Regions from separate parts of the Micromonospora sp. NPDC007220 genome, predicted to be linked through region 2. Evidence: predicted binding sites of a transcription regulator. Region 2 holds the regulator's gene; the other holds the start of a gene.

Region 1 (10,036 bases), on a different contig from region 2:
TTGTCGGCGCCGGCCGGTAGATCGGTGCTGGGCGAAAATTCCACGATTGCTCCCCTGAGCTGCTCGGACGGGCTTCAGCGAGGTGGCGCGGGCGGGCACCGGCACACGCCGGGTGACGGGCGCGTCGTCCCATCGTACCCACCGGCACGGGCCGTCCCCGGGCGGTGGCAGCCCAGGTCACCGGTGGCGGGGGCGGACGCGGCCCTGGCGTTGGGTCTACGGTGAGGGGGTGCACGACGAGCCCATCGACCCCTTCAACGGCGACCCGGCAGATCCGGCCGCCGGCCTGCACGATCCGGGCGACGACGCCCCGCTCGACCCGCTGACCGACGTCGAGCGTCAGGACGTGCTGGAGGATCTCGCCGACCTGGAGATCTACCAGGCGCTGCTGGCGCCGATCGGGGTGCGCGGGCTGGTCATCGAGTGCGAGGACTGCCGGGAGCCGCACTACTTCGACTGGGACCTGCTGCGGGGCAACCTGCGCCACCTGCTCAGCTCGGGGCGTCCCCGGGTGCACGAGCCGGCCTACGACCCCGACCCGGACCACTACGTCACCTGGGACTACGCCCGTGGCTACGCCGACGGGGTGCACGACACCCTGACCGAGGGCGCCGACGAGGAACCCGACGCCGAACGCTGAGGCGGGCCGGGGCCGCACCGGCAGGGCCCGGGCCGTCCGCCCGGCTCCACGCCCCGAGGCCCCCGGCTCCACGCCCCGAGGCCCCCCGGCTCCCGCTCCGAGGCCTTCCGGGCGGCCGTGCGGCCGGGGGTGCGGTTCAGGCCTCAGGCCACCAGGCCGGCGCGGAAGCCGGCCGCCACCGCGTGCGCGCGGTCCCGCGCGCCGAGCTTGCGGAACAGCCGCCGGGCGTGGGTCTTCACGGTGTCCTCCGAGACGAACAACTCCCGGCCGATCTCGGCGTTGCTCTTGCCCTCCGCCATGCCCAGCAGCACCTGGAGTTCGCGTTCGGTGAGCCCGACCTGGGACCGGCCGCCGCGCGGGCCGGGCCCGGACCGCCGACCGGAGGGCGTGGCCTCGGCCGGCTCGTCGGCGGGCTCGGCCGGGTCGTCGCCGCGCTGCGACGGCACCACCGTCGGGGTGCCGCCCGGGCCGTCGGGGGCCGTCGCCTGCCAGCCGGGTCCCGGTTCGGCCGGCGGCCGGCCGGCCGGGCTGTTACGGGCGGGACCGCCGACCGCCGCGGTGTCCCGGGCCGGGTCGGTGGCCGGGCGTCGGGCTGCCCGGCCGGGCGAGGAGAGCAGCAGCAGGGCCTTGGCCACCGCGCTGGTCAGGTCCTGGTCGACGCCCTGGATGAGGCCCCGGGCACCCGCGCTGATGGTGGCCGCGGCGGCCTCCGACTCCTCCGTGCCGAGCAGCAGCACGGAGGCCTGCGGCGCGCGGGCGAGCACCCGCCGGACGAAGCCCGCGCTGTCCGGCCGGGTGAGGGCCGTGTCCGCGAGCACCACGTCGGCCGGGCGCTCGGCCAGCCGCAACATCACCTCGGGATCGGAGACGGCCGTCCGCACCACGGCGGACAGCCCGAGCCGTGCCGCCGCGGACGCCAGATGCTGCGCCGCGAGCGGTGTCCGAACGCACACGAGAACCGTACGCACAGTGGTCTCCTCTCCGTCCAGAAGCAGACCATGACCGGGTCGGGTCGCGAGGGGGTTCGGGCAATCCTCCGAACTTTTCCGACAAGTGGGGCATATGCCGCTAGTTGCCGGAAGTTTTCGATCACAGGTGTGTGAGCCGGCAACGGCCCGGGTACGGAGGTCCCAGGCCGGAAACGGCGCGCCTGCGCGGACCGTCGCCCGGACGCCGATTCACCAGGATCTGCGCGGTGCCGCGCGGGAGGAGGGGTGCTGATGTCGAACGTACGCAGACTGCCCGGACCCATCGTCGACCTCTGGGACTGGCAGCGGCTCGGTGCCTGCCGGGGCCGGGACAGCGCGCAGTTCTTCCACCCGGACGGCGAGCGTGGCTCGTCCCGCCTGCGCCGGGAGTCCGGCGCGAAGGCCGTCTGCCGCGCCTGCCCGGTGCGGGCCGAGTGCGCCGCCCACGCCCTCGCCGTGCGCGAGCCGTACGGCGTCTGGGGCGGCTTCAGCGAGTCGGAGCGGCTGCGGCTGCTCGCCGTCGGCTGGGAGGACCTGGCCGACCGCCGGCAGAGCCGGGTCGACGTGGCCCGGCTGGAGGCCCGCCTGGGCCAGCCGCACCGGTCGACCGTCCCCGCCCAGCGCAAGATCGCCTGAGCCGGCAACCTCCGCGATAGACCACACCGACGCCGCGTCCCCGCCCGGGGACGCGGCGTCGCGGCGTTCCCGCCCGGGTTCACGAGGCACCGGCCGGCCGACGGTCACGCCCCCGGCCCGCCGAAAGGCATCGGGGCGCACCGCCACAGGGACGGTGCGCCCCGACTGGGCGTACGGCGAGGGTCAGAAGCCCGGGCCGTGCTGGTGGCCGTGGCCGTGGCTGTGGCCGTGCCCACCGGCGGCGGCCGGCTCGGCCTTCTCCGGCTTCTCCACCACGAGGCTCTCCGTGGTGAGCAGCAGGCCGGCGATCGACGCCGCGTTGGTGACCGCGTTGCGGGTCACCTTCACCGGGTCGACGATGCCGGACTTCGCCAGGTCGACGTACTCGCCGGTGGCGGCGTCGAGGCCGTGGCCCCACTCCTTGCCGGCGACCTTCTGCACCACGACGTAGCCGTCGTGGCCGGCGTTCTGGGCGATCCAGCGCAGCGGCTCGACCAGCGACTTGCGCACGATCGAGACGCCGACCTTCTCGTCCCCGGTGAAGCCGAGGTCGTCGTCGAGCGCCGGCAGGATCTGCACCAGGGCGGCGCCGCCGCCGGGGACGGTGCCTTCCTCGACCGCGGCCTTGGTGGCGGCGATCGCGTCCTCGATGCGGTGCTTGCGCTCCTTCATCTCGACCTCGGTCGCGGCGCCGACCTTGATGACCGCGATGCCGCCGGACAGCTTGGCCAGCCGCTCGGCGAGCTTCTCCCGGTCCCAGTCGGAGTCCGAGGCCTCGATCTCCTTGCGGATCTGCGCGACCCGGTCGGCGACCTCGCTCGACTTGCCGCCGCCGTCGACGACCGTCGTGTTCTCCTTGTCGACCACCACGCGCCGGGCGGTGCCGAGCACCTCCAGGCCCACCTGGTCGAGCTTGTAGCCCAGCTCGGGCGCGACCAGCTCGGCGCCGGTGAGGATCGCCATGTCCTGGAGCATCGCCTTGCGCCGGTCACCGAAGCCGGGGGCCTTGACCGCGCAGACCTTGAGGGTCTTGCGGATCGAGTTGACCACCAGCGTCGACAGCGCCTGGCCGTCGACGTCCTCGGCGATGATCAGCAGCGGCTTGCTGTTCTGGAGGACCTTCTCCAGCAGCGGCAGCAGCTCCTCGATCGCCGAGATCTTCTGGGTCGTGATCAGGATGTACGGGTCCTCCAGGACCGACTCCTGCGACTCCATGTCGGTGACGAAGTTGGGCGAGATGAAGCCCTTGTCGAACTGGAGACCCTCGGTCACGTCCAGCTCGGTGTGCAGGGCGGAGCCCTCCTCGACGGTGATGACACCGTCGCGGCCGACCCTCTCCATCGCCTCGGCGATCAGCTCGCCGATCGTGGCGTCCTGCGCGGAGATCGTCGCGACGTGCGCGATCGACTTCTTGTCGGCGACCTCGACCGCGCGGCCGAGCAGCGCCTCGGAGACCTTGGCAGCCGCCGCGTCGATGCCCCGCTTGAGGCCGGCCGGGTTGGCGCCGGCCGTGACGTTGCGCAGGCCCTCGCGGACCATCGCCTGGGCCAGCACGGTGGCGGTGGTGGTCCCGTCGCCGGCGACGTCGTTGGTCTTGGTCGCCACCTCCTTGACCAGCTGCGCACCGAGGTTCTCGTAGGGGTTGGTGAGCTCGATCTCCTTGGCGATGGTCACGCCGTCGTTGGTGATCGTGGGCACACCGAACTTCTTGTCCAGGACGACGTTGCGCCCGCGCGGGCCGAGGGTGACCTTGACCGCGTCCGCGAGGGCGTTGACACCGTGCTCGAGCAGGTGCCGGGCGTCGTCCGAGAAGCTCAGGATCTTCGCCATGAATGTCCCTTCGAAGCGACGTCGCCCCGGCCCGGCGAGCCGGACCGGGGCGACGACACTGATCGGTTGCTTACTTCTCGATGACCGCGAGGACGTCGCGGGCGGAGAGCACCAGGTACTCCTCGCCGGCGTACTTGACCTCGGTGCCGCCGTACTTCGAGTAGAGGACGGTGTCGCCGACCTTCACGTCGACCGGCACGCGGTTGCCCTTGTCGTCGATCCGGCCCGGGCCGACAGCGAGGACGGTGCCCTCCTGCGGCTTCTCCTTGGCGGTGTCGGGAATCACGATGCCGGAGGCGGTGGTGGTCTCGGCCTCGTTCGCCTGGACCACGATGCGGTCCTCGAGCGGCTTGATCGCAACCTTGGTCGCGGTAGTCACGGGCATACCCTCCCGGGTACTTGGTTTCGTTACCGGCCGGCATGCCGACCAGCGTCAATCTGCCACATGCCACCGGGCGGGGCCGTCGTCGCGGGTGCCGGTCCGCCTGGCGTTCAGCAGCCGGACCATGGGGCCCGGAAGCTGGCACCCTCGGGGTGAGAGTGCTAATCGCAGGTTATTCCTCGGCTAGCACTCCGTCAAGGAGAGTGCCAACCCGCCGGCCGGCGCGTCGGGTCCGCCGACCACAATGACCGGGTGGATCTCGACCAATTCGCCGCCCTGCGTACGCCCGAGGGGTCGGCCGCGCTCGCCGCCGCCGCGCGGGTGGCCGGCGGCGATCCGCTGACCGCGGCGGCCGCGCTCCGCTCGACGGGACTGCCGGCCGACCTGGCGTCGGCCGCCCTCACCCAGGCCGAGCTGCGCCGCCGGGCAGTCGGCAAGTTCGGGCCGGCGGCGGCCGGGATGTTCCTCACCCGGGCCGGGCTGGAGCAGGCCACGCGGGGCGTCGTCGCGGCACGGCGGGCCGAGCGGCTGCGGGCCGCCGGGGTGCGCGTCCTCGCCGACCTCGGCTGCGGCCTCGGCGCGGACGCGCTCGCCGCCGCCCGCGCCGGCATCCGGGTGTACGGCGTGGAGGCCGACCCGCTGACCGCCGCGATGGCCGCCGCGAACGCCGAGGCTGTCGGGCTGGCCGAGCTGTTCACGGTGGAGTGTGGCGACGCCACGGCGTTCGGCGTGGACCGGGTCGACGGGGTGTTCTGCGACCCGGCGCGCCGGAAGGCGGGCACCGGGCGGCGGATCTTCGACCCGAACGCCTACTCGCCGCCCTGGGACTTCGTCGTCGGGCTGGCGGAGCGGGTGCCGCACACCGTCGTGAAGGTGGCGCCCGGCATCGACCACGCGCTGGTCCCGGCGGGCGCCGAGGCGGAGTGGGTGAGCGTCGACGGCGACCTGGTCGAGGCGGCCCTGTGGTGCGGCGAGCTGGCGCAGGTCCCCCGCCGCGCCACCCGGCTGCACGGCAAGGAAGGGCCCCCTGTCGACGCCTCCGGCAGCGGAAGGGTCCCCTGCTGGCAGTTGACGGGCTCCGGGGACGCCGAAGCACCGGTCGGCCCGGCGCGCCGCTTCCTGTACGACCCCGACCCGGCGGTGGTCCGCGCGCACCTGGTCGCGGAGCTGGCCGAGACGCTGGGCGCGACGCTGGCCGACCCGAGCATCGCCTACCTCTACGCGGACGCGCCGACGCCGACGCCGTTCGCCCGCTGCCTGGAGGTCACCGACGTGCTGCCGTTCTCGCTCAAGCGGCTGCGGGCGCTGCTGCGGGAGCGCCGGGTCGGGCGGGTGGAGATCCTCAAGCGCGGGTCCGCCCTGGAGCCGGAGAAGCTCCGCCGGGACCTGCGGCTGACCGGGGGCGAGGCGGCCAGCCTGGTGCTGACCCGGGTCGCCGGGGCGCCGACGGTGCTGGTCTGCCGGCCGGTCGGGTAGCGCGCGAGGGCGTCCGGCCTTTTCGGCTCGCGGGTCGTACGGGGCCGGGTTAGCTTGACCGTCATGGCGGGACAGGGCACTCCGGCGACCGCGCTGCTGACGAAGCGGAAGATCGCCCACAGCACCCATCCCTACGACGTCTCCCCGGACGCGCCCCACTACGGCGCGCTGGTCGCGGCGGCCCTGGGGGTGCCGCCGGAGCGGGTCTTCAAGTCGCTGGTCGCCGAGGTCGACGGCGCGCTGACGGTGGCGGTCGTGCCGGTCACCGGCGAGCTGGACCTCAAGGCGCTCGCGGCGGCGGTCGGCGGCAAGCGGGCCGCCATGGCCGACCGGGCGGTCGCCGAACGGGCCACCGGCTACGTGCGCGGCGGGATCAGCCCGCTCGGCCAGCGCCGGCGACTGCCCACGGTGCTCGACTCGTCGGCGCTCGACCATCCCACCGTCTACGTCTCGGCGGGCCGGCGCGGGCTTCAGCTCCAGCTCGCCCCGCAGGATCTCGTCGCCCTCACCGGGGCGGTCACGGCCCCGCTGTCGGCCCGCTGAGCTGCGCCGCTCCCGTCAGCCACGAGAGAGCGCTCCCCGGTGGACGACGGCCGGGTGTCAGGGACGTTGCTGAATTGTTACTGCCGACAACAAACTCGCCACCTCGGCGCTCTTGTGCCCACGGCGCGAACCGGAATACGTTGCCGGACACAACAAACCAACATCATCCCCCACCCCCGAAAGGACCCTGCTGATGCGCAAGGGCTTCCTCACCTTCGCCGCCGTGGGCCTGCTGGCCGCCGGCGGCCTGACCGCCTGCGGCGACGACTCCGGTTCCGATGCCGGCGGCTCCACCGAGAAGAAGCCGAAGATCGGCGTGATCCTTCCGGACAGCAAGTCCTCCGCCCGCTGGGAGGGCGCGGACCGAAAGTTCCTGACGGAGGCGTTCCAGGCGGCCGGCGTCGACTTCGACATCCAGAACGCCCAGGGCGACAAGACGGCGTTCCAGACCATCGCCGACCAGATGATCACCAACGGCGTGACCGCCCTGATGATCGTCAACCTGGACTCCGGCACCGGCAAGGCCGTCCTCGACAAGGCGAAGTCCCAGGGCGTGGCGACCATCGACTACGACCGGCTCACGCTGGGCGGCTCGGCCACCTACTACGTCAGCTTCGACAACGAGGTCGTCGGCAAGCTCCAGGGCGAGGGCCTGAGCAAGTGCCTGACCGACAAGGGCGCCAAGAACCCGGTGGTGGCGTACCTCAACGGCTCCCCCACCGACAACAACGCCACCCTGTTCAAGAACGGGTACGACTCGGTGCTCAAGCCGAAGTTCGACTCGAAGGAGTACACCAAGGGCCCGGACCAGAACGTGCCGGAGTGGGACAACACCCAGGCGGCCACGATCTTCGAGCAGATGCTGACCCAGCAGCGGGGCAAGATCGACGGCGTGCTCGCCGCCAACGACGGCCTCGGCAACGCGGCCATCTCGGTGCTGAAGAAGAACAAGCTCAACGGCAAGGTCCCGGTGACCGGCCAGGACGCCACCCCGCAGGGCCTGCAGAACATCCTCTCCGGCGACCAGTGCATGACCGTCTACAAGGCGATCAAGGAGGAGGCGAAGGCCGCCTCGGACCTGGCCATCGCGGTCGCCAAGGGTGAGAAGAAGGAGACCGGCCAGACGGTCAAGGACCCGGAGGGCGGCCGGGACGTCCCGTCGGTCCTGCTGACCCCGAAGCTGATCTTCAAGGAGAACGTCAAGGACGTCATCGCCGACGGCTTCGTCACCAAGGACGAGGTCTGTGCCGGGGCGTACGCCAAGCTCTGCGCCGACGCCGGCATCAGCTGACCCGTACCCGATTCCACGCGCACGCCGCCCGGCACGGACCCTGTGCCGGGCGGCGGTTCGCGCCGGACGGGATCCGAGACCTCCCCTCCACCTGAAGGAGCCCCCGTGTCCGCAACCCCCCTGCTGGAACTACGCGGGATCGACAAGAGCTTCGGTCCCGTCCAGGTCCTGCGCGACGTCGCCTTCACCGCCCACCCGGGCGAGGTGACCGCGCTGGTCGGCGACAACGGCGCCGGCAAGTCGACCCTCGTCAAGTGCATCAGCGGCATCCACCCCACCGACGCCGGCGAGTTCCGCTTCGACGGCCGGCCGGTGACCATCAACAGCCCCCGCGACGCCGCCGCGCTCGGCATCGAGGTCGTCTACCAGGACCTCGCGCTCTGCGACAACCTCGACATCGTGCAGAACATGTTCCTCGGCCGGGAGAAGCGCAGCGGCATCGTGCTCGACGAGCCGACCATGGAGCAGATGGCCGCCGACACCCTCGCCGGGTTGAGCGTGCGGACCGTCAAGTCGCTGCGCCAGCACGTCTCCAGCCTCTCCGGCGGCCAGCGCCAGACCGTCGCGATCGCCAAGGCCGTGCTCTGGAACAGCAAGCTCGTCATCCTCGACGAGCCGACCGCCGCGTTGGGCGTCGCGCAGACCGCCCAGGTGCTCGAACTGGTCCGCCGGCTCGCCGACAACGGCCTCGCCGTGGTGCTCATCTCGCACAACATGAACGACGTCTTCGCCGTCTCCGACCGGATCGCCGCGCTCTACCTCGGCCAGATGGTCGCCCAGGTGAAGACCACCGACATCACCCACTCGCAGGTGGTCGAGCTGATCACCGCCGGTCGCTCCGGCGGGCTCGGGCTCGCCGCCGAGCCGACCAACGGCGGCAACGGGAACGGCGCAGGGCCGGCCGGCAGCAACTCAGGAGGCGTCCGATGACCACCACCGTCGTGCACAAGGACGGCCCGGCGGCCGTCACACCGCCGGCCACCCTCGCCAGCCACGTCCGCAACTACGTCGGTCGGGTCCGTGGCGGCGACATCGGGGCGCTGCCCGCCGTACTCGGCCTGGTCGTGCTCTGCACGGTCTTCTCGATCATGCAGCCGACGTTCCTCAGCGCCGGCAACTTCGCCAACCTGTTCACCCAGGGCGCCGCGGTCACGCTGATCGCCATGGGGCTGGTCTTCGTCCTGCTGCTCGGCGAGATCGACCTCTCCGCCGGCTTCGCCAGCGGCGTCTGCGCCGCCATCCTCGCCAACGTGGTCACCGTGCTCGGCTACCCGTGGTACGTGGCCGTGATCGCCGCGATCGTCACCGGCGTGGCGATCGGCACCACCCTCGGCTTCCTCGTCGCGAAGATCGGCATCCCGTCGTTCGTGGTGACCCTCGCCGGGTTCCTCGCCTTCCAGGGCATCGTGCTGATGCTGATGGAGGAGGGCGCCAACATCTCGGTGCGCGACGAGGTGCTGGTGGCCATCGCCAACCGCAACCTCCCGCCCGTCCTGGGCTGGCTGCTGGCCGCGGTGGCGGTCGCCGGCTACGCGGCCGTGCAACTGCTCCGGCACCGTACGCGGGTCGCCCGGGGTCTGGTCACCGACCCGATCGCGGTGGTCTTCGCCCGCATCGGCGGGCTGGCGCTCGTCCTCGGCGTCGCGGTCTTCATCCTCAACCTGGAGCGCAGCCGCAACGTCGTGATCAGCTCGCTCAAGGGCGTGCCGATCGTGGTGCCGATCATCGCGGTGCTGCTGGTCTTCTGGACCTTCGTGCTCCAGCGCACCAGCTACGGCCGGCACGTCTACGCGGTGGGCGGCAACAAGGAGGCGGCGCGCCGCGCCGGCATCAACGTGGACCGCATCCGCATCTCGGTCTTCGTCATCTGCTCCTCGATGGCGGCCGTCGGCGGCATCGTCGCCGCCAGCCGGGCCAACTCGGTGGACCCCAACACAGGCGGCAGTGATGTACTGCTCTACGCGGTCGGCGCGGCCGTCATCGGAGGCACCAGCCTCTTCGGCGGCAAGGGCCGGGTGCTGGACGCCGTCCTCGGTGGCGCGGTCGTCGCGGTCATCGACAACGGGATGGGCCTGATGGGATACAGCTCGGGGGTGAAGTACGTGGTCACCGGCGTGGTGCTGCTGCTCGCCGCGAGCGTGGACGCGTTCTCCCGCCGGCGTTCCACCGCCACCGGCAACCGCTGACCGCGCGGCACCGGAAGTGACGACGGCGATGCGCGCAGGACCGAGCCAGGACGAGATCCGCCGGCAGAACCTGGGCGCGTTGCT
Region 2 (10,036 bases):
GGCTTCGGCGTGTACGTGCACGTGCCGTTCTGCGCCAGCCGCTGCGGCTACTGCGACTTCAACACGTACACGGCCGCCGAACTGGGCGGCGGGGCGGGCCGGGAGGACTACGCCGACACCGTGCTGGCCGAGCTGGCGCTCGCCCGCCGGGTGCTGGGCGACGCGCCCCCGCCCCGGGTGGACACGGTCTTCGTCGGCGGCGGCACCCCGACCCTGCTCCCCGCCGACGACCTGGCGCGGATCCTCGACGGCATCGACCGCACCTGGGGGCTCGCGCCCGGCGCCGAGGTGACCACCGAGGCCAATCCGGAATCGGTCACGCCCGAGTCGCTGAAGGCGCTGCGGGCCGCCGGCTACACCCGGATCTCGCTGGGCATGCAGTCCGCCGCGCCGGGGGTGCTGGCGATCCTCGACCGCACGCACAGCGCCGGCCGGGCCGTCGCCGCCGCCCGCGAGGCCCGCGACGCCGGGTTCGACCACGTCAACCTGGACCTGATCTACGGCACGCCGGGGGAGACCGAGGCGGACTTCGCCGCCTCCCTCGACCAGGTCGTCGCCGCTGGGGTGGACCACGTCAGCGCGTACGCCCTGATCGTGGAGGACGGCACGCGGCTGGCCGCCCGGATGCGGCGCGGCGAGCTGCCGTACCCCTCCGACGACGTCGCCGCGGACCGCTACCTCGCCGCGGAGGCCGCCCTCGGTGCGGCCGGCCTCTCCTGGTACGAGGTGTCGAACTGGGCCCGCGACGAGGCGGCCCGGTGCCGGCACAACCTGCTCTACTGGACCGGCGCCGACTGGTGGGGCCTCGGCCCGGGGGCGCACAGCCACGTCAGCGGCGTGCGCTGGTGGAACGTCAAGCACCCCACGACGTACGCGAAGCGGCTCGCCGGCGGCGAGTCGCCCGGCCTGGCCCGCGAGGTGCTCACGGCCGACGAGGCGCACATGGAGGACGTCATGCTCCGACTGCGCCTCGCCTCCGGGCTGCCCCTGGACGCCCTCGACGACGCCGGTCGGGCCGGTGCCGCACGGGCCCTCGCCGACGGGCTGCTGGCCGCCGACGAGCACGCGGCCGGCCGGGCCGTGCTGACCCTGCGGGGCCGGCTGCTCGCCGACGCGGTCGTCCGCGACCTGCTGCCCTGAACCGCGTGCCTGGGCCGGCCGGGGGAGCGGCCGACCCGGGTCACTTGGTGAAGGTGTAGGTCAACGGGTAGCGGTAGAGCACGCCCTCGTTGGCCTTGAGCCCGCCGATGATGCCGAAGATCAGCGGCACCAGCCAGACGAGCATGGGGACGAAGAACAGCACCCCGCAGGTGATCAGCGTGACCACCCAGCTCAGCACCCCGACGATCGTCCAGGTGAGCTGGAAGTTCAGCGCCGCGGCGGCGTGCGCCCGGGCGGTCGGCGACTGCTGCCCCCGGACCATCAGCGCGATGAGCGGCGCCAGCCAGCCGAGCATGCCGCCGCCGACGATCACGCCGGCCGCGCCGCCGAAATGGGCGATCAGGGCCCAGTTCTTGTCCTCGTTGCTGGCGTAGCCGCCCGTCGGTGGTCCGTAGCCGCCACCGGTCGGATAGCCGGCCCCCGGCGCTCCGTAGCCGCCGGGCGGTCCGTAGCCGCCGGGCGGCGGGTAGTCGCCGGGCGGTCCGTAGCCACCGGGCGGTGGGTAGTCGCCGGGCGGAGGGTAGCCGCCCGACGGCGGCTGGTCACCGGTGGGCGGCGGATAGCCACCGGGTGGAGGATGGCTGCCCGGGCCCGGTGCCCCGGACAGTGGTGCGGTGGGGTCGCCGGAGCCGGCGGGGCCGGGAACCCCCGACGGGGCGGTCGGGTCCGGCGGGAAGCCGGGGTCCCCCGCTCCGGGAGGGCGAGGTGGTTCAGTCATGAAGGTCACGGTAGGGGCAGCCGGCAAGGCGGCACCAGCGCGACACCGGCCGGGACGCCCGGAACACCGGCCCCACGGGGGCGTCGGGTGGGCCCGCGCGGTCGCCGATCGGACTGATCACCCCAGGTCGATCATCGCGCGGGCGGCCCCGCCGACGTAGACTGGCACTCGCTACAGTCGAGTGCCAGCAGCCCGCCCCGGCCCCCCGAGTGCCGGGGCCGACGTGCGACAGGAGGTGGGGAGGATGGGTCTCGACGACCGCAAGCTCGCCGTGCTGCGCGCGATCGTCGAGGACTACGTCGCCACGCAGGAGCCCGTCGGCAGCAAGGCGCTTGTCGAGCGGCACCAGCTGGGGGTCTCACCGGCGACCGTCCGCAACGACATGGCCGTGCTGGAGGAGGAGGGCTACATCCGCCAGCCGCACACCAGTGCCGGCCGGGTGCCCACCGACCGGGGCTACCGGCTCTTCGTGGACCGGCTGTCCCGGGTGAAGCCGCTCAGTCCGGCCGAGCGCCGGGCGATCGAGCGTTTCCTGGTCGGCGCCGTCGACCTCGACGACGTGGTGCACCGCACCGTCCGGCTGCTGGCGCAACTCACCCGGCAGGTCGCCGTCGTGCAGTACCCGAGCCTGGCCCGTTCCTCGGTGCGTCACCTGGAGCTGGTGCCGATTTCCACCACCCGGCTGATGCTGGTCATGATCGCCGACACCGGCCGGGTCGAGCAGCGGCTGGTCGAGCTGCCCGCGCCGATCCCCGCCGACGACGTCATGGACCTGCGCCGGCTGGTCAACGAGAAGCTGGTCGGCACCCGGCTGTCGGAGACCCCGCCGCTGGTGCAGGCGCTCGTCGAGGAGTCGGTGCCCCACCTGCGCCCGGCCATGACCACCCTCTCCACCGTGCTGCTGGAGACGCTGATCGAGCGGCACGAGGAGCGGATCGCGCTGGCCGGGACGGCCAACCTCACCCGCGGCGGCCTGCTCGACTTCCAGGGCTCCCTGCGCCCCATCCTGGAGGCGCTGGAGGAGGAGGTCGTCATGCTCAAGCTCATCGGCGAGGCGGAGCCGAGCACGACGCGGGTGCTGATCGGCGACGAGAACGAGATCGACAACCTGCGCGCCGCCTCGGTGGTCAGCACCGGCTACGGGCCGGGCGCGACCAGCGTCGGCGGCCTCGGCGTGCTGGGGCCGACCCGGATGGACTACCCCGGCACCATCGCCACGGTGCGGGCCGTGGCACGCTACGTGGGCGAGCTGCTGGCCCAGAACTGACCAGTCAGGGCCGACGGCCGGCTCCGGCCGCCGACCGGCGCAACGCGAGACGAACATGAGGACACGGAACGCAGTGGCCAGGGACTACTACGGCATTCTCGGCGTGAGCCGGGAAGCCTCCGACGACGAGATCAAGCGCGCCTACCGCAAGCTGGCGCGGCAGTTCCACCCGGACGTGAATCCGGATCCGGAGGCCCAGGAGAAGTTCAAGGACATCAACGCCGCGTACGAGGTCCTCTCGGACGACCGGAAACGGCAGATCGTCGACCTGGGCGGTGACCCGCTCGCCCCCGGGGGCGGGGGTGCGGGTGGCCCGGGCGGCCCCGGCGGCGCCGGACCGTTCGTCGGCTTCCAGGACATCATGGACGCGTTCTTCGGCGGCGCGGCCGGCGGTTCGCGGGGTCCGCGACCGCGTACCCGGCCCGGCGCCGACGCCATCCTGCGGCTGGAGCTGGACCTGCACGAGACCGCGTTCGGCGTCGAGGCGCCGATCACCGTCGACACCGCCGTGCTCTGCACCACCTGCTCCGGCGCCGGCACGGCGGCCGGCACCCACCTGGCCACCTGTGAGGCGTGCGCCGGCCGGGGCGAGGTGCAGTCCGTGCAGCGCACCTTCCTCGGCCAGGTGGTCTCCGCCCGGCCGTGCACGGTCTGCCAGGGCTACGGCACCACCATCCCGCACCCGTGCCCGACCTGCGCCGGCGACGGCCGCGTCCGCACCCGCCGCTCGCTGACCGTCAAGATCCCGGCCGGTGTCGAGGACGGCATGCGCATCCGCCTCGCCCAGCAGGGTGAGGTCGGCCCGGGCGGCGGCACGGCCGGCGACCTCTACGTGGAGATCCACGAGCGGCCGCACGACGTCTACTCCCGCAAGGGCGACGACCTGCACTGCCGCGTCACGGTGCCGATGACCGCGGCGGCCCTCGGCACCCGGCTCACCATCAAGACGCTGGACAGCGAGGAGACGGTCGACGTCAAGGCCGGCACCCAGCCGGGCAGCACGCTGCGGCTGCGCGCCCGGGGTGTGCCGCACCTGCGTGGCACCGGCCGGGGTGACCTCTACGTCCACCTCGACGTGCGCACCCCCACCAAGCTCGACGCCGACCAGGAGAAGATGCTGCGCGACTTCGCCAAGACCCGGGGCGAGGAGGTCGCCGAGCTCACCAAGCAGGGCGGCTTCTTCTCCCGGATGCGCGACGCCTTCAACGGCCACGCCTGAGCGGCCTGACCGCCCCGGCGTCCGCCGGGGCGGCTAGCCTGATCGTCGTGTCCGCGCCGCTGTTCCTGGTCGAGTCGCTGCCCACCGCCGACCAGCTCACCCTGGGCGGCCCCGAGGGGCACCACGCCGCCACGGTGCAACGACTGCGCGTCGGCGAGGAACTCCTGCTCGCCGACGGCCGGGGCGGCACCGCGTCCGCGGTGGTCACGGCCGTCGGCCGGGGCAGCCTCGAACTCGACGTCATCTCCCGGGGGTACGTCGACGCGGCCGTCCCCCGGCTCGTCGTGGTGCAGGGCATCGCCAAGGGCGACCGGGGCGAGCTGGCCGTGCAGGCGATGACCGAGGTCGGGGTGGACGAGATCGTGCCCTGGGCGGCGTCCCGCTCGGTGGCGCAGTGGCGCGGCGACCGGGGCGCCCGGGCCCGGGAGAAGTGGGTGGCGACGGCCCGCGAGGCGGCGAAGCAGGCCCGCCGGTCGTGGCTGCCCGTGGTGGCCGGCGCCCCCGACGAGTCCACCGCGACGGTGGCCCGCCGGATCGCGGGCGCCGCCGCGACGTTCGTCCTGCACGAGGAGGCGCGGGAGCGGCTGACCACCGTCGAGCTGCCCGCCGCCGGTGAGATCGTGCTGGTCGTCGGCCCGGAGGGCGGCATCGCCCCGGCCGAGCTGACCGCCTTCGCCGAGGCCGGCGCCCGGCCGGTGCGCCTGGGGCCCTCGGTGCTGCGTACGTCGACCGCCGGGGTGGCCGCCCTCAGTGTCCTGGCCACCCGCCTCGGCCACTGGTGACCGTCGGTACGCCGCAGCCGCATCGGGTTCCTTCCGGAGCTGTGCTCATCCCCGTGCGCCGGGCCGCTCGCGGCGGCGACGTGAACGCCTCGGGGGCTCAGCGCCGCAGCACCGCCATCGTGCCAGGGCTGTCGCGCATTCCGGTGGTCGGCGGCGGCGTCACGCCCGCGTGATCGCGGCGAGTCACTGCCGATCCGTCGGAGTGGCTTGACAGGGCCCCCTCACGCCTTCACCCTTTCACTATTGAAATAGTGAAAGGGGGCGGAGTTGATCGAGTTCCATCTGGATCGTGGGTCCGGGGTCTCCACCTATCTACAGCTCGTCCACCAGGTGAAACACGCGCTCCGGCTAGGGGTTCTTCAACCCGGCGACAAGCTTCCCACCGCCAAGGAGGTGGTGGCGCGGTTGGCGATCAACCCCAACACGGTGCTCAAGGCATACCGGGAGCTCGAGCGGGAGGGCCTCGCCATCGGCCGCCCGGGGCAGGGCACGTTCGTCCGTCGGTCGCTGCGGACCGCCGACGCGGGTGAGCAGGCCCGACTCGCCGCCCAGCTGTCCGCCTGGGTCGGCCAGGCCCGCCGCGCCGGCCTGGACCAGGAGGACGTGGAGGCGCTGTTCGCGTCGGTGTTGATGGATTCGTTCCGGCGGTCGGCGTGAGGACGAGTGAGGATGCGGTGGTCGTGAACATGCCAGGACTGGGCAGGTCTCCGGAGGAGCATCCGGCCCATGCGCGACGGGAGGGCAATGCGCTGGAGGCGACCGGGCTCGGCAAGCAGTACCGCCGTACCTGGGCGCTGCGCGAGTGTTCGGTGGCCGTACCGGCCGGTCGGGTCGCCGCGCTGGTCGGCCCCAACGGAGCGGGCAAGACGACCTTCCTCCACATGATCGTCGGATTGCTGCAACCCACTCGGGGGTCGGTCCGCGTCTTCGGCACGACGGTGGGACGCGACGGCGCCGCGCTGTCCCGGATCGCGTTCCTGGCCCAGGAGAAGCCTCTCTACGACGGTTTCACCGTCGCGGAGATGATGCGGTTCGGCCGGGTGATGAATCCGAACTGGGACGACGACCTGGCCCGCGGCAGGCTCGACGAGTTGAGGATCCCGCTCGACCGGCGGGTGGCGAGGCTCTCCGGCGGCCAGCAGACCCAGGTGGCGCTCACCCTGGCGATCGCCAAGCGGCCCGACCTGCTGGTGCTGGACGAGCCGCTCGCCGACCTGGACCCCCTGGCCCGACACGACGTGACGAGCAGCCTGATGTCCGCCGTGGCGGAGACGGGCATGACCGTCCTGCTCTCCTCGCACGTGGTGCCCGACCTTGCGGGCACCTGCGACTGGTTGGTCGTTCTCAACGGCGGCCGTGTGCAGGTCAGCGGGGACATCGACGACCTGCTCTCCGAGCACCGGCTGCTGACCGGTCCGGCGGACAGCGCCGAGGCGGTGGCCGCCCAGTTGCCCGTCGTAGCCCGTAGCAGCACCGGCCGGCAGGCCACGATGCTGGTCCGCGGCGCCGGTGCCGTTGCGGACCAGCGGTGGACCGAACGTCCCCTGTCCCTCGAGGACCTCGTCCTGACCTACCTGCGTGACCCCGACGCCGCAGCGCTGCCCCGCCCCAACATCGTCCGGGCGAACTGAGAAGGAGAGCAAGATGGTCTGGCTGACCTACCGTCAGCACCGCGCCCAGCTGCTGGTCACGTTCGGGGCGTTGATTCTGCTCGGCGGGACACTCCTGGTCTCCGCCCTCGAAGCCACCTCGTGGGCGGCAGGCCACGCTCCCGACGGTTGCCCGGGATCGTCGCCGGTGTGTCACGACTTCAACCGCGGGATGTTCGACCGTTACCACGCCGTCTACCAGGTCTTCGGCTACCTGCCCCTGGTGGGACCGGCACTGATCGGTGCCTTCTGGGGTGCGCCCCTCGTGGCTCGGGAGATGGAGCGCGGCACGTTCCGCATGGCCTGGACCCAGTCCGTGACGACGCTACGCTGGATCCTCGCCAAGCTTGGCCTGCTGTGCGTGGCCGTCGTGGTCGCCGGGGCAGCCCTGGCGGTGATGGTCGGTCGGTGGAACGCGGTGTTCGAGGGTGCCTTCCCTGACTCCTCCTTCACCAACCCCGGCAAGTTCAACATCGTCGGCCTCGCGCCTGCCGCGTGGTGGCTCTTCGCATTCGCAGTCGGCGCCGCCACCAGCGCCATCCTGCGCCGCACCGTGCCGGCCATGGCGGTCACCGTGGCGGTGATCGCCGTTGCCATCCCTGCGGTCATCGTCAGTCACGACCTCTACGCCAAGCCGGACCGGCAGGTCGGCGTGAGCCGGGACGCTCTCATCGCCAACGGGGACGTCATCGTCGCCGAGATGCGGGTGGCCCCGGACGGCCGGGTGGCGGACGGCGCGCTGTCCAGCGTGTGCCCACCCGCCGCCGGCGTCGACCCGTCGTCGAGCCGGGCCGAACTCGCCGAACAAGACTGCCTGCTCGCCAAGGGATACCAGGCGGCCTTCGACGTCCATCCAGCCAGTCGATTCTGGTTGTTCCAGTCGCTCCAGGCCCTCCTGCTGGTCGGCGGCGCTGTCGTCCTGCTCGTCGTCACGGTCCGCCGGACACTCCGGCTGCACTGAATCGTGAGCCAGCCTGTATTCGATACAGGACAGATCCTTTCGTACCCTGCTGTGGGCTGACCGCGACGACGGTGACCTCCGGCCCGGAGGCCGCGGCCCGACGGGTCGGTCACCAGCGGTGCGGGGCCCGTCCTTGACCGTCGCCGGCCAGGACATCTCGTCCGGCATGATCGGGGCGCGCGTCCGGCGGGGGTCAGAGCCTGGGAAAGACGTGCACCGTCTGCTCCTCCGGGTCCAGGTCCAGCCCGGCCGGGCCGATGATCAGCGGGTCCGGTACGCCGACCACCTCGTGGTCCTTGTCGTAGTAGTCGAAGCGGCTCAGTACGTGGCGCATCGCCTCGATCCGGGCCCGCTTCTTGTCGTTGCTCTTCAGCACCGTCCACGGTGCGTCGGCGGTGTCCGTGTAGAAGAACATCGCCTCCTTGGCCTCGGTGTACTCGTCCCACTTGTCGAGCGAGGCGATGTCCATGTCGGAGAGCTTCCACTGCCGCACCGGGTCCACCTGGCGGACGGCGAACCGGGTGCGCTGTTCGTTCTGGGACACCGAGAACCAGAACTTGACCAGGCGGATGCCCGAGCGCACCAGCATCCTCTCCAGTTCGGGGGCCTGGCGGAGGAACTCGAGGTACTCCTTGCGGGTGCAGAAGCCCATCACCCGCTCCACCCCGGCGCGGTTGTACCAGGACCGGTCGAACAGCACGATCTCGCCGGCCGCCGGCAGGTGCCCGAGCCACCGCTGGAAGTACCACTGGGTGGACTCCCGCTCGTTCGGCTTGGCGAGGGCCACCACCGACGCGCCGCGCGGATTGAGGTGCTCCATGAAGCGCTTGATCGTCCCGCCCTTGCCGGCCGCGTCGCGCCCCTCGAAGAGGATCACGAGCCGCTCACCGGACTCCCGGATCCAGTCCTGGAGCTTCAGCAGCTCGATCTGGAGCAGCCGCTTGTGGTGGTCGTACTCCGTGCGCTCCATGCGCTCGTCGTACGGGTAGTCCTCCCGCCAGGTGTCCACCGGGCTGCCGTCCGGGCGCAGCAGTACGGGATCGTCGTCGTGACCGTCGACCACCTGGTAGTCGTCGGTGAGGTCCAGCACGCTGTCCGTCATGCCGGCAACCCTTACCCCGGCACTGCCCACCGTCACCCCCGCCACGCTGGGAGTTTGTTGAGGAACGAAGCCGGTCAGCTGCGCAGGTAGGAGGCGCCGTTGAGGTCGACGATGGTGCCGGAGGCCCACTCCGCCTGCGGGGAGGCGAGCCAGTGCACGGCGGCGGCGATCTCCTCGGGGCGGGCCACCCGGTTGAACGGGCTCTGCGCCCGGATCGCGGCGCCCCGCTCCCCGCTCAGGTGTCCGGTGGTCATGTCGGTCTCCACGAAGCCCGGGGCGACCGTCGCGATCGTGATGCCGTACGGGGCGAGGGCCACCGCCAGCGACTGTCCCAGCGCGTTCAGCCCCGCCTTGCTCGCCCCGTACGCCGGCTGCTCCGGCTCGCCCCGGAACGCCCCGCGGGAGGAGACGTTGACGATCCGGCCGCCCCGGTCGCGCATGTGCTGCGCGGCGCACCAGATGACGTTGCCCGCGCCGGTCAGGTTGGTCTCCAGCACCTGCCGCCACTGCGCGCGCCACTGCTCGTAGGAGGCGCCGAAGACCGGGTGCGGGGCGTCCCGCTCGCCGTACACCCCGGCGTTGTTGACCAGTACGTCGAGCCCGCCGAGCAGGCCGGCCGCCTCGTCGACCATGGCCCGTACGGCGTCCGGGTCGGTCAGGTCGGCGCGGACCACGACGTGCCCCTCGCCGGGCAGTTCGGCGCGCAGCCCCCCGGCCAGTTCCGCCGAGTCCCGGTGGTGGATCGCCACCCGGTCGCCGCCTGCCGCGAACGCGGTCGCCACCGCCCGCCCGATGCCGCGCGAGGCTCCCGTCACCAGTACCGCCCGTGAAGTCACGCCGGCCATCATGCCTGGCCCACCCCCGGTGCGAGGAAGGGACCCTTCCGCTACCGAAGGCGTTGACAGGTGCCCTTCCTTACACTGCCCCGCATGGGAACCGACTGCCTCTTCTGCCGCATCGTCGCCGGGGAGATCCCGGCCACGATCGTCCGGGAAACCGCCACCACGCTCGCCTTCCGCGACATCGACCCGAAGGCGCCGGTGCACGTGCTGGTCATCCCGAAGGAGCACTACGCCGACGTGGCGGCGCTCGCCCAGGGCGATCCGGCGCTGGCCGGGGAGGTGCTCGCCACGGCCGCCGCCGTGGCCGAGGACGAGGGACTGCTCGGCGACGGCTT

The links. Region 2 encodes HrcA, which represses chaperone genes, less so after heat shock. Its sites were predicted from a motif close to GGTTNGCACNCTCNNNNNGAGNGTGCNAACC; they were not measured.
Region 1: groES (co-chaperone GroES) is a predicted target of HrcA. The motif match lies at 4,593-4,623, and genes of this name have one in related genera.

Annotation. Positions count from the first base shown of each region.
Region 1 is NZ_JBEYEU010000004.1:137,996-148,031, reverse strand. It holds gene guaB (IMP dehydrogenase) at 1-44, opposite strand, end outside; gene ABZ573_RS11245 (DUF5319 domain-containing protein) at 230-640, shown strand; gene ABZ573_RS11240 (LuxR C-terminal-related transcriptional regulator) at 784-1,608, opposite strand; gene ABZ573_RS11235 (WhiB family transcriptional regulator) at 1,861-2,244, shown strand; gene groL (chaperonin GroEL) at 2,428-4,074, opposite strand; gene groES (co-chaperone GroES) at 4,145-4,459, opposite strand; gene ABZ573_RS11220 (methyltransferase domain-containing protein) at 4,709-5,932, shown strand; gene ybaK (Cys-tRNA(Pro) deacylase) at 5,996-6,475, shown strand; gene ABZ573_RS11210 (substrate-binding domain-containing protein) at 6,669-7,766, shown strand; gene ABZ573_RS11205 (ATP-binding cassette domain-containing protein) at 7,872-8,696, shown strand; gene ABZ573_RS11200 (ABC transporter permease) at 8,693-9,952, shown strand; gene ABZ573_RS11195 (ROK family protein) at 9,981-10,036, shown strand, end outside.
Region 2 is NZ_JBEYEU010000023.1:61,677-71,712, forward strand. It holds gene hemW (radical SAM family heme chaperone HemW) at 1-1,140, shown strand, start outside; gene ABZ573_RS26965 (DUF4870 domain-containing protein) at 1,181-1,879, opposite strand; gene hrcA (heat-inducible transcriptional repressor HrcA) at 2,124-3,146, shown strand; gene dnaJ (molecular chaperone DnaJ) at 3,220-4,365, shown strand; gene ABZ573_RS26980 (16S rRNA (uracil(1498)-N(3))-methyltransferase) at 4,413-5,147, shown strand; gene ABZ573_RS26985 (GntR family transcriptional regulator) at 5,415-5,804, shown strand; gene ABZ573_RS26990 (ABC transporter ATP-binding protein) at 5,834-6,778, shown strand; gene ABZ573_RS26995 (hypothetical protein) at 6,792-7,757, shown strand; gene ppk2 (polyphosphate kinase 2) at 7,951-8,859, opposite strand; gene ABZ573_RS27005 (SDR family oxidoreductase) at 8,934-9,695, opposite strand; gene ABZ573_RS27010 (histidine triad nucleotide-binding protein) at 9,789-10,036, shown strand, end outside.